DNA from 3 places in the Erwinia rhapontici genome. Region 2 is predicted to be linked to each of the others. Evidence: predicted binding sites of a transcription regulator. Region 2 holds the regulator's gene; each other region holds the start of a gene.
The links. The regulator LexA, encoded in region 2, represses DNA repair genes until DNA is damaged. The targets are predictions, from matches to a motif close to TNCTGTATGTACATACAGNA.
Positions count from the first base shown of each region.

Region 1: a site for LexA is predicted at 2,154-2,173, ahead of LJN55_RS07440 (DNA translocase FtsK 4TM domain-containing protein). Genes of this name have one in related genera too.
Region 3: a site for LexA is predicted at 5,402-5,421, ahead of LJN55_RS09770 (DinI-like family protein). Genes of this name have one in related genera too.

Region 1 covers NZ_CP085627.1:1,559,971-1,567,748, forward strand. The annotation lists gene trxB (thioredoxin-disulfide reductase) at 132-1,097, opposite strand; gene lrp (leucine-responsive transcriptional regulator Lrp) at 1,621-2,115, shown strand; gene LJN55_RS07440 (DNA translocase FtsK 4TM domain-containing protein) at 2,235-5,594, shown strand; gene lolA (outer membrane lipoprotein chaperone LolA) at 5,792-6,403, shown strand; gene LJN55_RS07450 (replication-associated recombination protein A) at 6,411-7,754, shown strand.
Region 2 covers NZ_CP085627.1:4,663,757-4,671,534, forward strand. The annotation lists gene LJN55_RS21500 (hypothetical protein) at 1-88, opposite strand, end outside; gene LJN55_RS21505 (conjugal transfer protein TraF) at 270-1,511, opposite strand; gene zur (zinc uptake transcriptional repressor Zur) at 1,973-2,482, shown strand; gene LJN55_RS21515 (CsbD family protein) at 2,569-2,778, opposite strand; gene dinF (MATE family efflux transporter DinF) at 2,994-4,316, opposite strand; gene lexA (transcriptional repressor LexA) at 4,399-5,007, opposite strand; gene LJN55_RS21530 (diacylglycerol kinase) at 5,114-5,482, opposite strand; gene plsB (glycerol-3-phosphate 1-O-acyltransferase PlsB) at 5,610-7,778, shown strand, end outside.
Region 3 covers NZ_CP085627.1:2,060,114-2,067,891, reverse strand. The annotation lists gene LJN55_RS09805 (TonB-dependent siderophore receptor) at 1-1,312, shown strand, start outside; gene LJN55_RS09800 (GlsB/YeaQ/YmgE family stress response membrane protein) at 1,367-1,615, opposite strand; gene LJN55_RS09795 (flagellar brake protein) at 1,816-2,556, shown strand; gene emtA (membrane-bound lytic murein transglycosylase EmtA) at 2,558-3,193, opposite strand; gene ldcA (muramoyltetrapeptide carboxypeptidase) at 3,390-4,313, shown strand; gene LJN55_RS09780 (MBL fold metallo-hydrolase) at 4,334-5,008, shown strand; gene LJN55_RS09775 (YgdI/YgdR family lipoprotein) at 5,063-5,287, opposite strand; gene LJN55_RS09770 (DinI-like family protein) at 5,442-5,687, shown strand; gene LJN55_RS09765 (hypothetical protein) at 5,954-6,202, shown strand; gene LJN55_RS09760 (hypothetical protein) at 6,214-6,414, opposite strand; gene LJN55_RS09755 (glycosyl hydrolase family 28-related protein) at 6,715-7,778, opposite strand, start outside.

The DNA.
Region 1 (7,778 bases), 2.0 Mb from region 2:
CTGACGTAAACAGTAGTGAGGCAAAGGCCCCAGGAAGATAGGTGTCAAGCGCGGCAATGTTACAATGCGGAGGATAAAAAGGCGACAATTGCTCGTCGCCTTAGGCAAGATTAGCTCAGAGTTTTAACAACTTACTGATTATTTTTAACTAAACCGTCAAGATAACGCTCTGCGTCCAGGGCGGCCATACAGCCCGTTCCGGCAGAGGTAATCGCCTGGCGGTAAATATGGTCCATCACATCACCTGCGGCGAATACGCCCGGAATGCTGGTCTGCGTGGCATTACCCTGAAGTCCGGACTGGACTTTGATGTAACCATTTTCCAGTGCTAACTGACCATTAAAGATAGCGGTGTTCGGGCTGTGACCGATAGCAACGAACAAGCCTGCGACTTCCAGTGTTTTAGTCTGATCGTCTTTGGTGGAGCGCAGACACAATGAGCTGACGCCCATCTGATCGCCCAGCACTTCATCCAGCGTGTGGTCAGTATGCAGCACGATATTGCCGTTTTTGACCTTTTCATTCAGACGGTCAATCAGGATTTTTTCCGCACGGAAGCTATCGCGACGGTGGATCAGATGCACTTCGGCGGCGATATTCGCCAGATAAAGCGCTTCTTCCACTGCGGTGTTACCACCGCCAATCACCGCGACTTTTTGGTTACGGTAGAAGAAACCGTCACAGGTGGCGCAGGCTGAAACACCGCGACCTTTGAACGCTTCCTCTGAAGGCAGACCCAGGTAACGAGCGGATGCACCGGTAGCAATAATCAGTGCATCAGCAGTGTACACACCTTCATCGCCGGTCAGCCGGAACGGGCGGTTTTGCAGATCCACGCTGTGGATATGATCGAAAATGATCTCGGTGTTAAATTTCACCGCGTGCTCGTGCATGCGTTCCATCAGCAGTGGCCCGGTCAGCTCGTTCGGATCGCCTGGCCAGTTTTCCACGTCGGTGGTGGTGGTCAGCTGACCCCCTTTTTCCAGACCGGTGATCAGCACCGGGTTCAGGTTAGCGCGGGCTGCATACACGGCAGCGGTATAACCTGCCGGGCCTGAGCCCAGAATCAGTAATTTACTGTGTTTAGCCGTACCCATGAGACCCTCATTAATTGACTGGCAAACCTATACCCGGATTGTAGGGAATTTAGCGAGGCAAAAAAAGCATTCTGCGATTTTGTTAACAATTAATGAAAAAGGTCTGGCCAATCGTTGTCCGTATGACAGGGTGAGGGTGGAAAAATAGCATTTCAGCCATTTTTTGTCATTTTGGCGACAAAATTGTCATTGAAAAACAGAGAGACAGCATTCGCTTTGGCATGTTGTACTGATTTTGTTTGTTTTGCTTTGACAATCGGCTGCGCTTTTGCGAAAACATTATGGGAAGCAGAGTGTATTTGGTCACCTAAGTCAGGGTTTCATCCCGGATTTTGCGTTTATCGCCCGATATACTCAGCCTGTTATTTGGAATGACGCATGGTGTGGACAGACAACATGCGTCATGCAGATAGAGCGTTTAATACCGCGACAGGCTCGATGTCTTCACTTAGATCAACCCTGTTACATTGAGTCGTTCAGGGTATGGCAGGTAAAGGGAAGAAATTTAAGAGAGACAATAATAATGGTAGACAATAAAAAACGGCCGGGTAAAGATCTCGACAGAATTGACCGCAACATCCTGAATGAACTGCAGAAAGATGGGCGTATTTCTAACGTCGAGCTTTCCAAGCGCGTAGGCCTATCACCCACGCCGTGCCTTGAGCGCGTTCGCCGTCTGGAGCGACAGAACTTCATTCTCGGCTACACTGCTCAGTTAAATCCGCACTATCTGGATGCATCACTTCTGGTATTCGTTGAGATTACTCTGAATCGTGGTGCGCCTGATGTGTTTGAGCAGTTTAACGCCGCAGTACAAAAACTTGAGGAAACTCAAGAGTGTCACCTCGTTTCCGGTGATTTTGACTATCTGCTAAAAACCCGTGTTCCAGATATGTCTGCGTACCGTAAATTGCTGGGCGAAACCTTGCTACGTCTGCCGGGTGTGAACGATACCCGTACTTATGTGGTCATGGAAGAAGTGAAACAAAGTAACCGGTTAGTGATTAAAACCCGGTAACACAGGGCAGGTGCAAAACCTGTTAGTTTTCGGTACACTCCTGTGAATTCATACAGGTTCAGCGCCGGGCATGCCCGGCGCTGTTACCTCCATAGTTTACAGGCACCTGGAGAGTACTCTTGAGCCAGGAATACACAGAAGATAAAGACGTTTCGTTAGAACCGTTGAGCAGCGGGCGTCGCCTGCTGGAAGCGCTATTAATTGTTGTTGCTCTTTTCGCCATTTATCTGATGGTGGCGCTGGTGAGCTTCAATCCTTCCGATCCCAGTTGGTCACAAACCGCCTGGCACGAACCTATCCACAACATCGGTGGTGGCGTTGGGGCGTGGCTTGCAGATACGCTATTCTTTATCTTTGGCGTGATGGCTTATGCGCTTCCTCCCGTGATTTTAGGCCTGTGCTGGATCACGTTCAGCCGACGCCACTTCCAGGATTACATTGACTATTTTGCCGTTGGTTTGCGCATGATTGGCGTGCTGGCGCTGGTGGTTACTTCCTGTGGTCTGGCCGCATTGAATGCTGACGATATTTGGTATTTTGCGTCGGGTGGTGTGATTGGCAGCTTGTTAAGCAATGCGATGGCTCCCTATTTTAGCGGGCCGGGCGGCACGCTAACCCTGCTGTGCATCTGGGCAGCGGGGCTGACGCTCTATACCGGCTGGTCATGGCTGACGATTGCCGAGAAGATTGGTGGCGTGGTGATGGGAGTACTGACTTTCGCCAGTAATCGCTCACGTGCTGATGAGAAATGGCATGAAGAAGACGATGAAGATGAAGTGGATGCGCCGGTAGCGGTACGCAGTGCACCGATGCATGCTGACGATCACTACGACGTACTGCTGACGAAACCACAGCCTGTTCACGCAGATGATGAGGAGGGCGAGCAGGACGATCCGCTGCTGGCCAAACCGACATCCAGCGATGTTGTTTCGGTTCCTGCGCAGCAATCTGCGATTGCCCCCGTTGCGCCGGTCATTGCTCCTGCTCAGGAATACGCAGCCCAGGCTGAGGTGCAGGTTTCCACACCAGTGGCACCGCCACAACCATCGCTCTATCGTTTTGAAGTGCCAGCAGAAGCCAGGACGCCAGCGCCTTCGCTACCGGTTGATGAAGAAGACGGTCCGCAGATGGGCAACTGGCAGGATACCTCAGCGGCTTCGCCGTTTGATTTCTCCACACCACATGCCTCTCATCCAGCCTCAGTAGCTGCTGCTGCAACCGGAGCTGCGCTTGGTGCTGTTGCACAGTCAGCCAGCAGTAATATGCCGTTTATGCCGGGCTTTACGGCAACCAGTGGCGATGATCTTAATCCCCAGGTTAAGCAGGGTATCGGCCCTGAACTGCCGCGCCCAAATCCAGTAAAATTGCCGACACGCCGCGAATTGGCTTCTTACGGCATTAAGTTGCCTTCGCAGCGCATGGCGGAAGAAAAAGCCAAAGAGCAGGAGTCCCTGCAGCCAGAGGTTGCTGAAGGAGATGCCTGGCAGGCTGTCACGCCTGACGAGCAGGATGATGCGGAACAGGCACAGCTACGTGAAGCGTTCCTGGCACGGGAACAGCAGCGTTACGGCGAAGAGTTTGCTGCTGAAGATGAAGAAGCACTGCAACAGGCGGCGCTGGCGCGTCAGTTTGCTGAACAGCAGCAGCAGCGTTATGCCGCCGAAACGTCAGGCCAAAGCCCAACCTTTACGCTTGATACCTCCGGTGCTTTCGATTTCTCACCGATGGACGATCTGGTCAATGACGGCCCGACTGAGCCATTGTTTACGCTGTCGGCAGCACCTGAAACAGAGTCCGTTGCCCCCGTTCAGTCACAGTGGCAACAGCCCGAAGAGGCGCAACCGCAGGCTCCCATTGCGCAGACTTCTCCTGCCTGGCAACCCGCTGCTGCACCTCCTGTGACGGCCCAGCCAGTGAAGCCGCAAGAACCGGATATGGACAGTTTGATCCATCCGTTCCTGATGCGTCATGAGCAGCCAACGTACAAACCAACCACGCCGCTGCCAACGCTCGATTTGTTAGCGTCGCCGCCAGCCGAAACGGAACCGGTAGACCAGTTTGCGCTTGAGCAGACCGCTCGTTTGATTGAGGCGCGGCTGGCTGACTATCGCGTGAAGGCTGAGGTGGTTGGGTACTCACCGGGTCCGGTTATCACCCGCTTTGAGCTGGATTTGGCGCCGGGCGTAAAAGCTGCGCGTATCTCTAACCTGTCGCGGGATCTGGCTCGCTCATTGTCAGCTGTTGCCGTGCGTGTGGTGGAAGTCATCCCTGGCCGTCCATATGTGGGGCTGGAGTTGCCTAATCTGAATCGCCAGACGGTTTATCTGCGAGAAGTGCTGGATTGCCCGGCATTCCGTGATAATCCCTCCCCGTTGTCGATTGTGCTGGGCAAAGATATTTCCGGCGATCCAGTGGTAGCCGATTTGGGCAAAATGCCTCACTTGCTGGTTGCCGGTACGACCGGTTCCGGTAAGTCGGTAGGCGTTAATGCCATGATCCTCAGTATCTTGTATAAAGCCACGCCAAAAGAAGTGCGCTTTATTATGATCGACCCGAAAATGCTCGAATTGTCGGTGTATGAAGGCATTCCACATCTGTTAACCGATGTGGTCACCGACATGAAAGATGCGGCCAATGCGTTGCGCTGGTGTGTGGTTGAGATGGAGCGTCGTTACAAGCTGATGTCGGCACTGGGTGTGCGTAACATCGCGGGCTATAACGAGAAGGTGGATATGGCTGAGGCGATGGGGCGTCCCATCCCTGACCCGTTCTGGAAGCCAACCGACAGCATGGATATGACACCACCGGTACTGGAAAAAGAGCCTTATATCGTGGTGATGGTGGATGAGTTTGCAGACCTGATCATGACCGTCGGCAAAAAAGTGGAAGAGCTGATCGCACGTCTGGCACAGAAAGCACGTGCGGCGGGGATTCATCTGGTGCTGGCCACACAGCGACCTTCTGTGGATGTGATCACCGGTCTGATTAAGGCCAATATTCCGACACGTATTGCCTTTACGGTATCCAGTAAAATTGACTCACGTACCATTCTCGATCAGTCGGGTGCAGAATCTTTGCTGGGCATGGGTGACATGCTGTATCTGGCACCTAACTCTTCTATTCCGGTCCGAGTCCATGGTGCCTTTGTTCGCGACCAGGAAGTGCATGCCGTCGTGAAAGACTGGAAGGCACGCGAACGTCCTCAGTATAAAGAAGGTATCCTTAGCGGCGGCGACGATACTGAATCGGGTGCGGGTGGCGTTGACGGTGACGAAGAGCTGGACCAGTTGTTCGACCAGGCCGTTGAGTTCGTTGTCGACAAGCGTCGCGCCTCGATTTCCGGCGTTCAGCGGCAATTCCGTATCGGTTATAACCGTGCTGCGCGTATCATTGAACAGATGGAAGCGCAGGGAATTGTTTCGTCACCGGGGCATAACGGGAACCGCGAGGTGCTGGCACCACCTCCGCATGAGCGTTAAGTCTTCTTGTTTCGCTCACCATCAACGGGTCAGGCACTGCCTGGCCCGTTGAATTCCTGACAGCAGTCCCAATATTTGTAGGATACGGACTGGGAGATTCAGTTTTTTCTCCTGTTGTTGTTATCAGCGCCTGGCTAAAGTTATCCACGTCATGCTTAACCCGAACGGGATACAAGAGTTTCAATAAGGATGCCGTAATGAAAAAATTAATGATTTCCTGCTGTGTGTTGGCTGCTTTTTCCTCGGTTACCGCCTGGGCTGATGCATCTGGCGATTTGCAGCAACGCCTGGATAAGGTGAAAAGTTTCCATGCCACGTTTAGTCAAAAAGTAACCGACAGCACCGGTGCATCGGTGCAGGATGGCGAAGGTGAGATGTGGGTTCAGCGTCCGAACCTGTTCAACTGGCATATGACAGCGCCGGATGAAAGCACCCTGATTTCCGATGGTAAAACGTTATGGTTCTACAATCCGTTTGTTGAGCAGGTTAGCGCCAGCTGGGTGAAAGATGCCACCAGCAATACCCCCTTTATGCTGATTGCACGTAACCAGGCGAGTGACTGGAAGCAATACAACGTTGCGCAAAAAGGGGATGACTTCTCTCTGACGCCAAAAAATGCTGATGGCAACCTGAAGCAGTTCACCATCAACGTGGCGACCAATGGCACCATCAATCAGTTCAGCGCGGTAGAGCAGGATGGGCAGCGCAGCAGTTATACGTTGAAAAGCCAGCAAAATGGCAGCATCAGTGCCGATAAGTTCAAGTTCACACCACCTAAGGGTGTAACTGTGGACGACCAGCGTCAGTGAGGTTTGCGTGAGTAACCTGTCCCTCGACTTTTCCCGTAATGAGTTTCAGCCTCTGGCCGCGCGTATGCGGCCACGTACGCTGGCCGAGTATATTGGCCAACAGCATCTGCTGGCAGCGGGTAAACCGCTGCCGCGCGCTATTGAGGCGGGTCATCTTCACTCGATGATTCTATGGGGACCGCCGGGGACGGGGAAAACCACGCTGGCCGAAATTATCGGTCACTATGGACAGGCTGACGTTGAGCGCATTTCCGCTGTCACCTCCGGGGTGAAAGAGATCCGTGAGGCGATTGAGCGTGCGCGGCAAAACCGCAATGCAGGTCGGCGTACCATCCTGTTTGTTGATGAAGTTCACCGTTTTAATAAAAGCCAGCAAGATGCTTTTCTGCCACATATTGAAGATGGCACCATTACCTTTATCGGTGCCACAACGGAAAATCCCTCATTCGAACTGAATTCAGCGCTGTTATCGCGTGCCCGCGTGTATCTGTTGAAATCTCTGACCACGGAAGACATTGCTGCCGTGCTGAACCAGGCGATGCAAGACGGTGAGCGTGGCTATGGTAATGACAACATCATCCTGCCTGAAAATACCCGCAATATGATTGCTGAGCTGGTCAACGGCGATGCGCGCCGCGCGCTGAATACGCTGGAAATGATGGCCGATATGGCTGAGGTGAATAGCAAAGGCAAGCGTGAACTGACGCCGCAGTTGCTCAATGAAGTGTCTGGCGAACGTAGCGCACGCTTTGATAATAAAGGTGACCGTTTCTACGATCTCATATCGGCGCTGCACAAATCAGTGCGGGGGTCGGCCCCGGATGCGGCACTTTACTGGTATGCACGGATCATTACCGCAGGCGGTGATCCGCTGTATGTCGCGCGACGTTTGCTGGCTATCGCCTCCGAAGATGTTGGCAACGCGGATCCGCGTGGCATGCAGGTAGCGATCTCTGCCTGGGATTGTTTTACTCGTGTCGGCCCGGCAGAAGGTGAGCGGGCGATCGCCCAGGCGATTGTTTACCTGGCCTGCGCGCCAAAAAGCAACGCGGTGTATAACGCTTTCAAAGCGGCCATGCGTGATGCGCGTGAAAGCCCGGATTATGATGTTCCTGAACATTTACGTAATGCGCCAACCAAACTGATGAAAGAAATGGGGCTGGGAGCGGAATACCGTTATGCCCACGATGAACCTAACGCGTATGCAGCAGGTGAGGACTATTTCCCGGCGCAAATGGCACAAACCCGCTATTACCATCCGACCACGCGTGGGCTGGAAGGGAAGATTGGTGAAAAGCTCGCCTGGTTGATTGAACAGGATCAAAATAGCCCGACAAAACGCTACCGCTGACAGTGACGTTGCGGTAAGGTTAGC
Region 2 (7,778 bases):
TGATATCCCTGGATGGCGCAGTCGTGATGTTAGACGCACACCCACTGATTACCAGACACAACAAAACCATTCCATTCATTACCCGCATTGTTATCTTCCCTGTATTTTCCCCTATGAGTTTACTCAGTCTGCCAGTATTGGAGAAAACCATCCAGGGTATGTCTGTTCGATTGAGTGAGCAAAGATGAATATCAGGAAAAGTGCGAGGAAAAACCAGTAAGGGTGAGGACAACCCCTTAGGGTTGCCCTCCTAAAGACCATCCGGACTATCAGAAAGTGAAGTTCAACTGGGCAACGGCGCCCCAGGTATTGTCTTTCCCCACCATCCCGGCAAGGTCCAGATGTACTTTGTTAAACGGTGACAGGCCAAAACCGCCCGTGAAGACATCAGTGTCATTGGACTTCACATCAGCACGGTAACCGGCGCGCAGTTGCAGCCAGTCCAGTAAACGATACTCCGCACCCACGGCAGCATACTGGCTGTCCTGTTGCGTTTTAAAGCGCTTAGTCGGGGTCAGGTCCACATCCAGTGCCGTTGTCAGGCGCTCGGTATGGTATGCCACGCCGGAGGTGACCAGCGGACGGATTTGATAGGTATCCTTGTAGCCGCTGACCTCTTTGGTATCAATATCACGTGAGATCAGGTTCTGCGCGCTCAGGCCCAGCGTCCAGTTTTCACCGAGGTCGGTTGAGGCGCCCGCATCCAGGTTAAACCCGGTGTTGGTATTTTTATAATTGCCGTTGGTGAAGTCTGACTTGTCATAGCTGTATACCGAGGCGCTGTAGTTATACAGCGTGGTTTTTTGCAGCTTTGGCGTGATGCCCAGCGACACCGGCTGACCACCGAAATCGAACTCATGCGCGACGGCGATCCCCATATCGTAAACCACCGCTGCACGTCCCAGTCCGGCAGAAGTCAGGCTGTTCAGTCCCGCCGTCGTCGGAATGTTAGTGCCATCGGCAATACCTTGCAGATAATCGATGTCGCTTTGCGTGACATCGGTTACCACGGAAGCCGTACCGTAAGCTTTGGTGACAAACGCGAAAGGCAGAACCTCATTCGGAACCGTCACTGCAAATGCAGCACCGGCATTTGCCCATGCCTTCTGCCCTTTGATCTCGCGCAGACGATCGGCTAGATCACCGGCAGCCGACTGGGCGCGGGGGATATCCGTGGGGAAGACGAAGTTATTCGCCAGGTCTTTGTAACTGTCGACAGCATTGGTCAGGTCATCCACCTTATCGACCAGTTTTCCTTTGTCGCTGATCTGCGCACCGACGGCTGGCAGGATAATACTGACGCTGTCTTCCGGTTTTGCTTTGGTCATCAGCGCCGGGTTCGCCAGCACCGCCGAACCGTAGCTGGAAGAGGCAACCCCCACCCCGCCCATCGCATCATTGCGGGCATCGAAATAGTTACCGGCGGCAAGCGCACTCAGCGGAGTAAACAACAGAGCGGGTAATACCACTGGTGCGGAAAAACCGATTAATTTATTGAATTTATTTGCCATTGACCCCAAACCCACCATAAAAAAATGAAAAAGCGAATGCGCAAAGACACGCATAACCGAATGCCTGAATAATGAACATAAAGGCACCATTTCATTGCTGTGAATTGAGAGAAGATGAGTGGGCTTATCAGGTCATTGCCATTTTATTAATCTGTTATCACGCTAACAGTTGAACGTTTTGCATCTGTTTATTTCAGTACCAAACGCACACAGCCCTTTGCAAAAGGTAGTCATGAACCTTAAGCCCTGCAAATCAGATTAACGATACTGCATTAAAAAATAATGGCCCTGGTGCACTCAAAACAATGATTAAATTTTTTTTACCTTCTGCACTTATCAGCAATACCAGTAAAGGGTTGAGTCTGTGCACGTGACAGAGGGCCGCCTGAAGGTGAACTCGGCGTTTTGTTGCAGACGTGATAAAATAACATCCTGATATGGCCTGAGGGGGAACAATGAATATGACCAGTGCTGAAAAAATCCTGTCGCAGGCGGAAGTTATCTGTCAGCAACGCAGCGTGCGACTCACGCCGCAGCGTCTTGAAGTTCTGCGTTTGATGAGTGAGCAGAATGGGGCCATCAGCGCCTACGATCTGCTGGACTTACTGCGTGCCTCTGAACCTCAGGCAAAGCCTCCTACCATCTACCGTGCGCTGGACTTCCTGCTGGAGCAGGGCTTTATCCATCGCGTGGAGTCCACCAACAGCTATGTGGTTTGTCATCACTTTGAAGAACCGTCACACACCTCAGCCATGCTGATTTGTGACCGCTGCGGTTCAGTGGCCGAGCAGCATGCTAATGGCGTGGAAGATATTTTGAAATCGCTGGCCCTGAAGTCCGGTTTTACCCTGGGACATAGCGTGATTGAGGCGCATGGTTTCTGTGAAAAATGCGGGGAGATTGAAGCCTGCACACATCAGGATGCGTGCCAGCACGATCATAGTGTGCAGAGTAAAAAACGCGGGCGTTAGTCAAATTTTGTGAGGGAGGAGAAAGAGGTGAGTGGCACTGTCCTTGTGCCTGGGTAGGAGCATCGTCCTGAAAGGGTCCGCTGTTTTTACCAGCGGTGGTTGTTACGGGTTTCCCAATCACTCAGCTCTTTTTCGGCCTGATCTTTCTGATAGCCGTAGCGTTCCTGAATTTTACCCACCAACTGATCGCGTTTACCTTCAACGACCGTCAAGTCATCATCGGTCAGCTTACCCCATTGTTCTTTCACTTTACCTTTAAACTGTTTCCAGTTACCGCCGGCTTCGTCTTTATTCATAATGTGATTCCTCTACCTTGGGTTAAAACAGCTTTAATGCCTCAAAAACCAACTGTTAAACCAGACAATCATCTGGTTATTTGCCTGAGACAAAGATAATTGTAGTAGAGAAACCACGCACTGGCCGTTAACCCGCTGGCAAAAGCGGTAGAAATCACTAAAAACACCTAGAATTCAGTGAACTAGCGAAGCGGCGCGTTACGTAACCAAATGTGTCACTGCGCGAACCAGGTTCCCTTACGCCAGTGACGACGCCAGATGACCCACAGGGAGACACCGCGCAGCAGCAGGAACAACGTGACTGCCAGCCACAGACCATGATTACCCAGCCACGGCACGCTAAACAGCGCCAAACCAAAGCCCAGTGCTGCGACGGCCATACTGTTGCGCATCTCACTGGCGCGGGTGGCACCGATAAACATCCCATCCAGCAAATAACAGCCCACACCCGCTAATGGCATCAGCACCTGCCACCATAAATACCGATCGGCAAGCTGGCGAAGCGGTTCCAGAGACGTCAGCAGCGCGATAATTTGCTCACCAAACAGGGCATAAAATAGAGAAAACCCTGCTGCGACTAGTAACGACTGCCGACAGGCAGCATGCCAGACGCTGAGTAACTGCTTACTGTCGCGCGCGCCATAGGCTTCTCCAGAACAGGCCTCAACCGCATAGGCGAAGCCATCCAGTGCATAGGCGGTAAAGGTGAGGAACATCAGCAATACCGCGTTGACCGCCACCACATCATTCCCCAGACGGGCACCAAAGATAGTCAGCGACGCAAAGCAGATTTGCAACAACAGAGAACGCAGCATGATGTCGCGATTTAAGCGCAGCAGGCGCCCCACATCACCGCGCCAGGCACTCAGCATCAACCTTACTGACAGACCACGCAGTTTCATCACCCGCCATACCAGCAGCAGACCAACAATAAAACTGACATATTCAGCTATTGCGGTAGCCGCTGCCGCGCCCTGTACACCCCACTTCAGGCCAATAACAAACCACAGATCCAGCAGGATATTGACCAGATTACCCACCACCAGCAGGATCACAGGGGCACGCGCATACTGCACCCCAAGGAGCCAGCCAAGCAGCACGAGATTGGCCAACGTTGCGGGAGCACTGAGCCAGCGCACCTGCATAAACAGTGCCGCCTGGTGCAGAACGTCTTCGCTGCCACCGGTCAGGCCCAGAGCAAAGTGAGTGATGGGTGTTTTTAGCAGGATAAACAGCAGGCCGGCCAGCAGAGCGAGCAGCAGCGGCTGCATCAATGCACGTGCCAGTGCGGATTTATCACTGGCTCCAAATGCCTGGGCAGTCAGCCCGGTGGTGCTCATGCGTAGAAACAGTAGCAGCATAAACAGGAAGCTGGTTACGGTCGTGCCGATCGCCACCCCACCAAGATACGTCGGGCTATCAAGATGGCCGATCACGGCGGTATCGACCAGACCAAGCAGTGGCACGGTAATATTAGAAAGGATCATCGGCAGCGCCAGCCGCCAGAGGCTTTTATCCGCAGAGGTGAGCAGTTTCATCAGAACCCATCAGAGCTAAAGCGATTACAGATGATAATACGCGCCACAGAAGCAGCGCGCAGGATTTAGCGGGGAGTAACGATTACAGCCAGTTGCCGTTGCGAATAACGCCGACAGCAAGACCTTCAATAGTCAGCGTTTGCTGACGCAGGTCGACAATGATAGGTTTGAAGTCCGGGTTTTCTGGTAAAAGTTGCACCGTATTACCCTGCCTTTTCAGGCGTTTCACTGTCACTTCGTCATCAATGCGCGCAACCACAACCTGCCCATTACGCACATCTTCAGTTTTATGTACCGCTAACAGATCGCCGTCCATAATACCGATGTCTTTCATCGACATCCCACTGACGCGCAACAGAAAATCAGCGCCAGGCTTGAACAGGTCAGGGTCAACTTTGTAGTGCCCTTCAATGTGCTGCTCTGCCAACAGTGGCTCACCGGCGGCAACCCGGCCAATCAGTGGAAGACCGTCTTCTTCTTCCATCATCAGGCGAATACCGCGGGAAGCACCAGAAACGATCTCAATCACGCCTTTACGGGCTAAGGCCTTCAGGTGTTCTTCAGCCGCATTCGGGGAACGGAAACCAAGTTGCGCAGCGATCTCTGCGCGCGTCGGCGGCATACCAGTTTGATTAATGTGGTCGCGAATCAGGTCATAAACCTGCTGCTGCCTCGCCGTTAGTGCTTTCATTCCGCCCCCTGGTTGTTTATACAGTCGACTGTGAGTATATACAGGTATTTAGACATTGAAAACCTAAAGTTGGGCGAAATGCAGTTTGTGGCGATTTTTGGAAAACTCATCGCAAATGTGGCACTAACAGCATGATCCAAACAAAAATTGCCAGCAAGATAGTCAACAGCACGGCCGCAGAACCCATATCTTTGGCCCGGCCTGCAAGGGGGTGTATTTCACTGCCGATACGGTCGACGACCGCTTCGATGGCACTGTTGAGTATTTCGACAATGATGACCAGCATGACCGAGCCAATCAGCAGCACACGGGTAATGGCATCTACGTCCAGCCAGCAGGCAATGATAATCGCAATGATCGCCGCGACGGCTTCCTGACGAAAAGCGGCTTCATGCTGCCACGCGCTGCGGATGCCTTTCCACGAATACCCGGCTGCTTTTATGATTCGCGTCAGTCCGGTGACATTATTTGCCATAATCAGGGAACCCTTTGAGAAGTTTAACGTCAATGAGTGGAACTACAGGTTTTTTAACACCACAGATTCTGTTGGCGCTTTCTGGTATGCTTGCGGCGCTTTGCTAACAAGAGGCTTCATGTTGTCTATGTCAGGTTGGCGTAAATTATATTATAACTTATTGAATCTTCCAGTAAAACTACTGGTAAAAAGTAAAGCAATTCCGGCTGAGCCGGTTGCCGAACTCGGGCTTGATACGTCGCGCCCTATTATGTATGTGCTGCCTTATGATTCAAAGGCCGATCTCCTTGCACTGCGTGAGCAGTGTCGCAAACAAGACCTGCCCGATCCTCTGGAACTTCTGGAGATCGACGGTACGGTATTGCCACGCCATGTGTTTATTCATGATGGCCCGCGCTTGTTCCCGTACTTTGTTCCGAATCTTGAGTCGGTCAAGCTGTTCCACGATTATCTCGATCTGCACCGCAATCATCCCGATCTGGATGTGCAAATGGTGCCGGTATCAGTGATGTTTGGTCGTGCGCCGGGCCGTGAGGTACAGGGTGACGAACAGCCGCATCTGCGCATGTTGAATGGTATCCAGAAATTCTTTGCCGTCATCTGGCTGGGACGTGACAGTTTTGTGCGCTTCTCACCGATGGTATCGCTGCGCCATATGGCCACCGAGCACGGTACAGATAAAATCATCGCGCAGAAGCTGGCCCGTGTGGCGCGTATGCACTTTGCCCGCCAGCGTTTAGCGGCTGTGGGGCCGCGTCTGCCTGTGCGCCAGGACTTGTTCAACAAGCTGTTGCAGTCTAAAGCGATCGCTAAAGCGGTTGAAGACGAAGCACGCAGCAAAAAAATCTCCCATGAAAAAGCCCAGCAGAATGCCGTTGAGCTGATGGAAGAGATCGCAGCTGACTTCTCTTACGAAGCGATTCGTCTGACCGACCGTATCATGGGTTGGACCTGGAGCAAGCTGTATCAGGGGATTAACGTTAACGGCGGTGAGCGCGTGCGCCAGCTGGCACAGGACGGACATGAAATTGTCTACGTGCCCTGCCATCGCAGCCATATGGACTACCTGCTGCTCTCCTATGTGCTGTATCACCAGGGTCTGGTGCCGCCGCATATTGCAGCCGGGATCAACCTGAACTTCTGGCCAGCGGGCCCGATTTTCCGTCGCCTGGGCGCTTTCTTTATTCGTCGTACCTTCAAGGGCAATAAGCTCTACTCCACGGTGTTCCGTGAATACCTTGGTGAGCTGTTCACCCGTGGCTATTCCGTCGAATACTTCGTGGAAGGCGGCCGTTCACGTACAGGCCGCCTGCTGGATCCGAAAACCGGCACCCTGTCGATGACGATTCAGGCGATGCTGCGTGGAGGTAACCGCCCTATTACGCTGGTACCGATTTACATCGGTTACGAACACGTGATGGAAGTGGGAACTTACGCCAAAGAGCTGCGCGGTGCGACCAAAGAGAAAGAAGGCTTTATGTCGATGGTGCGCGGGCTGCGTAAGCTGCGTAATCTCGGTCAGGGCTATGTGAACTTTGGTGAGCCGCTGCCGCTGGTCGCGTATCTGAATCAGCAGGTACCAGAGTGGCGTGAGGCTATCGATCCTATTGAAGCCCAGCGTCCAGCCTGGTTAACCCCGGCCGTGAACGACATCGCGCAGAAAGTCATGGTGCGGATTAACAATGCAGGGGCAGCCAATGCCATGAACCTGTGTGTGACTGCGCTGCTGGCATCACGCCAGCGTTCGATGACCCGCGAGCAGCTGACCGAACAGCTCGACTGTTATGTGCAACTGCTGCGCAATGTGCCGTACTCGCCTGATTCCACCGTGCCGGATATGACGCCAGAGGCACTGCTGGAACATGCGCTGAGCATGAACAAATTCGAGCTGGAGCAGGATAGCATCGGCGAGATCGTGGTACTGCCGCGTGAGCAGGCCGTGCTGATGACCTACTATCGCAACAACATTCATCACATGCTGGTGATGCCGTCGCTGATTGCCGCCATTCTGATGCAGCACCGTGAAATCACCCGCGCCGAGCTTCTGCGCCAGGTCACGGTGATCTACCCAATGCTGAAGAGTGAGCTTTTCCTGCGCTGGAGCACCGATGAACTGGGCCAGGTACTCGACTCACTGGTGGCTGAAATGGCCCGTCAGGGGCTGTTGATTGCTGAAGAGAGTAGTCTGCGTCTGAGTGCCGGTCGTTTCCGCACCCTGCAACTGCTGGCTGCCGGCGTGCGCGAAACCCTGCAACGTTACTCGATTACCTTCTCTATCCTCAGCGCGAAACCCGCA
Region 3 (7,778 bases), 2.5 Mb from region 2:
TCAGCATAATGGCAAATGGTTAAAGGATGGCTTCAACGAAGGCGAAAGCAGCGTTGACCAGTACAAACGGCGTGAACAGGTTTACAGCTACGCCTTCTCGCACCGCTTCAATGAGACATGGGCAGTGCGCTCTGATGCCAGCTACACGCACAGCAGCGTTGCCCTGGATCAGGTGTATCAGAACGGCTGGATCGGTGATAGTGACCAGATAGCACGTGGCTACAGTGGCTCACGCGGTTCACTGGATGCCTGGTCAACGGACAATCAGCTGGAAGCGGATTTCGCCACTGGCGACGTGACGCATAAGCTGGTGGTGGGTGCAGAATACCATCAGTATAAAAACGATGTCTGGAGCGGATACGGGAGTGCCAGCCCACTCGATCCCTTCACCGGTGCCACTGCCTCTCACAGTGTAGCCGTCACCGCTCAGGACAACACCACTCGCCGCTACTATCAGTCCGGCGTCTATTTGCAGGATGAGCTGGAATGGAATCGCTGGCATGCCACGCTGTCCGGCCGCTATGATCGCATGGTGTCAGAGCAGGATAATCACACCACCGATGTTAAACATCGTCTGCAGGATGATCACATCAGCGGACGCGCATCGCTGTTGTATGCCTTTGAAAACGGCCTGTCGCCTTACGTCAGCTACAGCCAGGCGGTCACGCCATCCATTCTTCCTGGCAAAGATGGCAACCTGCTGAAACCTTCCACGTCTGAGCAGTATGAGGCCGGTTTGAAATACCAGCCACCGGGCACCAGCGATCTGTACACCGCTGCCGTGTATGACCTGACGCAGAAAGATGTCGCGGCACGTGATTCTAACGATATTGCCAGCGCCACCTACATTCCCGCCGGGAAAGTGCACTCTCAGGGACTTGAGCTGGAAGCACGTAATCAGCTGACCCCGCGCCTGAGTACCATCGCCGGATATACGCTGAACCACGTACGTTATAAAGAGTTGCAGGACGGCAATGATGGCCACACGCCACTGCTGACACCCAATCAGATGGCCTCTGCCTGGGCACACTATCAGTTTGACTACGGCATCAGTGCCGGTGCCGGGGTGCGTTACATCGGTAAACAGTGGGCCAATGACGACAATACCTCGCGGGTCCCCTCCGTCACGCTGGTCGACGCCTCTGTACGTGCCAATCTGGGCGACTGGAACAGCAGCATTAAAGGGGCTTATGTGCAGGTCAATGCCAATAACCTGTTCGGTCGTGACTATATCGCCGCCTGTTACAGCACCACCAACTGTTACGTGGGGGCTGAACGCAGCGTGATCGCCACCGTGGGTTACGATTTCTAAAAGCCAGACAGTAAAAAGGGAGGCCTCAGCCTCCCTTGTTTCTAAACCGTTGTGTTAACTGCGTACCTTACGGTAAATCCACAGCACCACGATCGCACCAATCACCGCGACAATAAAGCTGCCGAAGTTAAAACCATCTACCCTGCCGAAACCAAAGAAGGTGCTGATCCAGCCACCCACAACGGCCCCCACCACCCCAAGAACCACGGTAATGATGAAACCACCGCCATCTTTACCCGGCATAATCCATTTGGCGATAATACCGGCGATCAGACCAAAGATGATCCATGAAATAATACCCATTAGTCACTCCTTATAATCTTATGATTTAACGCTTCGCCTAATAAAACGCACTAAGTATAGGCGAGGTTTCTAAGCCTGTGATTTAAATCTAAACTTTCTTTGTCTATCGCGTAAAATAATTGTAAAGCCCTTGAAGGGGTTGCCGATAACCGTTACAGGGTCGCTAACGCGCATGATTTGCTATTCGACTGGAGCCGGATGTGAAAGAGGACGACAAAGAACAATACCTGAAACGTGGGCCGCTGGCAGTTCTGGCCGTCCTGCGCGATCTGCTGGACAGTCAAACACCCGTGATGGTGTCGCACGCTCGCGGTCAGTTCATCACACGACTACTGTACGCGGATAAAGAGAACATGTTGCTCGATTTCGGCAGTAATGATTACGACAATCAGCTGGCGAAAGAGGCCCGGAATCTGCATATCACCGCAGAAACACGCGGTGCCAAAGTTGAGTTTGCCCTGGTGGCCCTTGGCGAGGACGAGCACGAAGGATTACCGGCATTTTCTGCCGAGCTGCCTGAATTGCTCTGGATGATCCAGCGCCGCGAATTTTTCCGCGTAACGGCACCGCTCAACCCGGTGTTTTACTGCTATATCCCCTGGCCTGATGGATCAGGTGAAGGTCGCCTGCGTTTGCAAGACCTCTCACTGGGCGGCGTTGGCGTGTTGTCCGATAATGCCCTGCCGGAGACGCTACAAATCGGCGACAGCATTAAAAAGCTGCGCGTGGAGATGGGGGAATATGGCCGTTTTGAAGTGGATGCACAGCTGATTACCATTGGTAAACGCAGCGTGGTGGGCAGTAAAAGCGAGACAATCGTAACACCACGCCTCAGCTTCCGCTTCCTGTCGCTGAATGCCGGGCAGGAACGTGAGCTGCAACAGGTGATTTTCTCGCTGGAACGGCTGGCGCGTGATAAAGCCAACCGCTTCCAGGAGTGATTCAGATTGTGCGATAGGCGGTGGTGACTTTCCACAGATAACGTGGCGCCTGGGCCGCAGGATGTTTATCCTGCACATGCTGGTAAAACGCTTCCGGGGTCATGGCGTTAATCATCGCAATAGCACGATCGCGGTCACGAGAGAAGGTTCGCAGTAAAGCACCTGCACCGTTAGCGTAGGAGACGATAGTGGCATAGCGCAGGGTTTTCGGATCACGAATCCCCGCCAGCTGCTGCTCTTGCAGAATACGCAGGTACGCAGTACCAATATCGATATTTTTCACCGGGTCACGCAGTTCCGACTTCGTTGGTTGCCCACGTCGGCCCTGTGAACGATACACTTCCCGCCCTGCCGTAGAGGCTTTTATCTGCATCAATCCAACGGCATTCGACTTGCTGACGACCGTGGGGTTGCCGCCCGATTCTACGCTAATAATCGCTTCCACCAGCTTTTGATCCACACCATTCCGCTGTGCTGCCTGCTCGGTCATCATCGACCAGGCACTGGCCACCTGCGAAGGAGGGGCCTGAGTTAAGGGAGTATCCGGCTGACGAACAATTTTTCTCTGGGGTTCACTGGCACAACCTGCCAGCAATAATGCAGCGATCATCGCCGCCATTTTCACGCTTTTTCTCACGTTTTTATTATCCTCTGAGCCCGAGCTTCGCGACTATCATACGGGTTGCCGGCCATTAGGAAATTACCGTAACTCTTAAATTGTGCGGCATGCTGGTGACTTCATAGCGGCTATTCGTCATCATCGAATCAATTGGACAGCGCCCGGTTCGAAATAATTCACTGCTGGCGCATAAAAAATCATCAAAGTGAGCGTTATGTCGACAATCCCACGTACGATCCATTTGGTTGCCCCTTCCGGCTACTGCCACAATCCTGCGGCCGCAGCGCGCGGTGTGACACGTTTGCAGGCTGATGGCCACCGGGTTGATAACAGCGGTATTATTGCCCGCCGCGAGCAACGTTTTGCCGGTAATGACAGCCAGCGTCTGGCCGATATCAACGGCCTGGTACAGCTTAATCCCTTGCCGGATATCGTTCTGGCAGTACGCGGAGGTTATGGTGCCAGCCGACTGTTACCGCATATTCACTACGCGGCACTGCGTGAGCGGCTGGCCGGTGCCCCGCTCGCCCTCTGCGGCCACAGCGATTTTACTGCCATTCAGCTGGCGTTATTGGCGCAAAGTGGGATGCAAAGCTTCAGCGCGCCAATGCTGGCGGGCAATTTCGGCGCTGAGGTTTTGTCTGATTTTACCGTTGAACACTTCTGGCGCGCGCTAACTTCGCCTAAATTAACTCTGGAGTGGACGACAGTCTCACCACGCGTTCAGGCAACCGGTACAGTTTGGGGCGGCAACCTGGCGATGATCGCTTCACTGATCGGCACACCGTGGATGCCGGATATTCAGGACGGCATTTTGGTGATCGAGGATGTGAATGAACATCCTTTCCGTATCGAACGCATGCTGTTGCAACTGCATCAGAGCGGTATTCTTTCCCGCCAGAATGCCATTATTATCGGCAGTTTTAGCGGAACCACTTCTACGGATTACGACAATGGCTACGATTTCACCAGTGCCTGGAACCTGATACGCGATCTGACGGGTATTCCGGTAATTACCGGGTTAGCGTTCGGCCACAGCGCGGACACCGTCACCTTGCCCCTTGGCGCCCAGGGAATGCTGACGGTGGAGAATACCGCCGCTTCGTTACAGGTATCAGGACATCCTGTGCTGCGCTGATCGTTGGGAGCGCAAAAAAGATGAAACAGTTATATGAAGATCTCTGGGTATCCACCCCGGAATTTCCTGCCAGTGACGATGAACCCGTATTGATGATGCATGGTTTCTTACTGCAACATGTGCGTGGCAACCTGCTGATATCACGGGTTGAACACCCGGAGGACCACCAGGTGATTGCGGATCAGGGGGGCATTATTCGCCACTATCTGACGCACTGGCACGAAGCCAGTCCGGGTACGCGGCGCTTACAGCAACGTTTCAACTCCGCACTCTACTGTCATGCGCGTGCATTAGGCCAGGTCAGCCACTTTGCCGAAGCCGATGCCACGTTCAATGCAGCGGAGGTCCACTGCGGTAGTTTTCATGTGGTGCCCACCCCGGGGCATACGCCGGGCAGCACCAGCTATCTGTATGCTTCTCCTCATGGTAAAACGTATTTATTCGTCGGTGACACTGTCACGCTATCCCATGATCGTTGGGTCACCGTGCTGGTCGATGAAAGTAATGAGAGTGAACTGCGGCAGACGCTGGAGTTTTATCGCGCGTTACGCCCGGATGTGGTCCTGATGGGCACCACTGCCGGGCATCTGGCATGGAAGGAAGTCGATGTGCGCCAGTGGCTGGCGCTGCTGGATGAAGCGGAAAATAATGTGCTGGATCTGCGCCACTCGGTACTGCCGATTGGCGGACATTAGCGGGTATTCTGCTCTTCTTTCCGCTCAGCATCGGTTGGCAGATAAGGATGACGATCAGTTTTTCAGCCGGGACATCCCCTGCACTTCGTCCAGGTTCACGGCCTGGGTGCGCCCGGTTGCGTCGGTATAGACCAGCATTTTAGTGGCGTTATCCAGGTGCGGTTTACCCTCAACCACGACCGTACTGCCATCCCGCATATGCAAGATGTGGTCGCTGGCACACCCTGCCAACACTCCCATCATCATTAACACCATCGCACTTGCCATCATCTTGTTCATGCTGCTCTCCTTTTTAACCGGTGCCCTATTCTAGTCCCGCTGGAAGCCCTGTTTTGCGGTTTGCTGCCTTTCTTCCTGCCAGAGCGGAAATAGTGTTTGAACCCGGCATAAGATACCTGTATTTTTATCCAGCAAAAATGCACAAGGAGCAAAAATGTTTGTTGAATTGATTTATGACAAGCGCAACGTAGCCGGTCTGGCCAATGCCGAACAACTTATTCTTAATGAGCTGGAAAAGCGGGTCAAGAGAGTGTTTCCTGACGCACAGGTCAAGGTAAAACCCATGCAGGCTAACGGTGTGAAGAGCGACGCCAGTAAAAGCGATAAATCCACGCTATTACGCATCGTTGAAGAGATGTTCGATGAAGCCGATCAGTGGATGGTATCAGAAGAATTTTGATGTATATGTGCGGTGACATGCCAAATTTTTTGAATTTAATGCGTAATAAAGATGCTTTTCATTTGCATTCATTCAGATTCATCCTATTATTTATTTTAATCGATTTCCCTGGTGTTGGCCCGCATTAAAGCTCTTAGCGGGCTTTTTTTTGCCTAAAACATCAGTCTTTTTAACCCGTGACCCTCCTGTGCAAGCCCTGTCACTAAAGTTCCCCTCTGCGATGCCGAAAAATTAACCATCACAATAAGAGACCAATGGGGCATGCTATGGCCACAATTTATATTCCCTCACTGATGGGATTACTGAGCGATGCGGAACGACAGAAAGGGGCGAGCCTGACGCGCGAAGAGGTAGAAGCACTGCGCGATACCGCCATGTGTGTGTCTATTCCCGATCGTATCGCCTTTGCGCTCGATCCGTCACAGAACTTCAGTGATATAAACCCGGAAAACTGCTGGGACGAGTGGTCCCGCTTTCGACATCGCGGTGAAACAGCGCGGCTGTCATCTGATTAAAACGATGCGCCTTAGCGTCGCTTATTCGCAGCCAGCTCTTCTGTCAGCAAATCGCACACTTTCGCGGCAAAATCTGAGCTGTCGCGCAGCATCTGAATGGCTTCTTCAAGGGTCTGTGGTGGCATCTGCCCCACAATACGCCAGCCGAGGGCGATATTTTTAGCTTCTTCAAGCCGTTCAAATTGATGTTCGCCAGATGCAGTTTCAGACACGATCTTCTCCTGATTTACCTTTTGGACCTATTTTACGTAGCCTGGTGACGTCATCACAACCCCGCCGCTGGATTTAAATCAGCCATTGCCTGCTTTTCAAGCGTTTATCGCTTAAAAAAGGCGTTTCCTTGCCTTAATTCAGATTAATGCCAGCCTGAAAGCGCGGAAAAACTGACTCGCAGAGGGAAATTTATCACTTGTTTCACTAAGGTTTATCAGGAAAAGAGTCTGATTCGGACAATTGATCATGATAAATAAAAAACCGCCCAACTAAGGGCGGTTAATGTATTTACTTTTTTATCAGCTGTAGTACGGCAGTTTGCGGTCAACACCATTGATATTGAGTGTCACATACCCTGTCGGCACGCTGCTGGCAGGGGCGGAGGCGACACTGGTGGCCATCGTGGCGACCCCGTTTTCATTTGCACCAAAGCCCGCCAGCCCGTTATGTAAACTGAGACGGGCATTCGGCGTGACCGTACCGATCTCCGTTTCATCCAGCGCTTCCGTCAGGTCCGGCGTAAACAAGGAACACTCGCCCGCCTCAAAACGCGTCGGGCCGGTTGAGCGTAAATTAAACATCGCGTCACCACTCCCCGCCTTCAGTTTGACCCACACTTCAACGATATTTTCATAACTACGTTTGTACTTCACATCCAACACTGCCGGCTGCCCGCGATGGAACATATCGCCCCATACGGCAGTGGCGCAGCGCTGAAAGTTCAACCAGGTCATCCCGCTGGACACCGCCTGCGTGGGATTACCCGCGACGCCGGAAGGATTGGCCGTCGACATTTTGCCCAGCAGTTCGATCGTCCACTGCTGATTGACCTTCGGAAAGATAAATTTGCCCACCTTGAACCATTTATCACTGGTGGTGGTGTTCGTCAGTTTATAGCCGCTGTACCAGCCCGCCTTCATCGAACCGGTCATCACCGTGCCGTAGTTTTCATCCCGACGCCAGCCGTTCTCATAGCCGGAAAGCCAGCGGCCCGGGGCGTTATCGAGGTTCACTTTCGCCCCCGCCTGAAGGTTAAGCTGGCGGACCAGCGCCCGGCTGTTACTCATATACAGCGGGTTGTCGCAGTTCTCGACGCTGAGGGCATCAACAATCCACTGTCCGTTGGTCAGATCACCAGGGAAACGGGTATGTTCTATCCATACGTTACGAATAATCCCCTGGGTCATTCTCGGCATCATCAGCGTGGCATCACCATAACCACTCTGGAAGTTGGCGTTGGTCAACTCGACCGCCGTGGAATGGTCCCAGACGCCCCGGGGTGAGTTCGACCAGCCGATATCGAAGACGCGGGCATAGGTCGTCTGCGAATAGATCTGGTCAAAACGACTGTCGAGCGTATCCA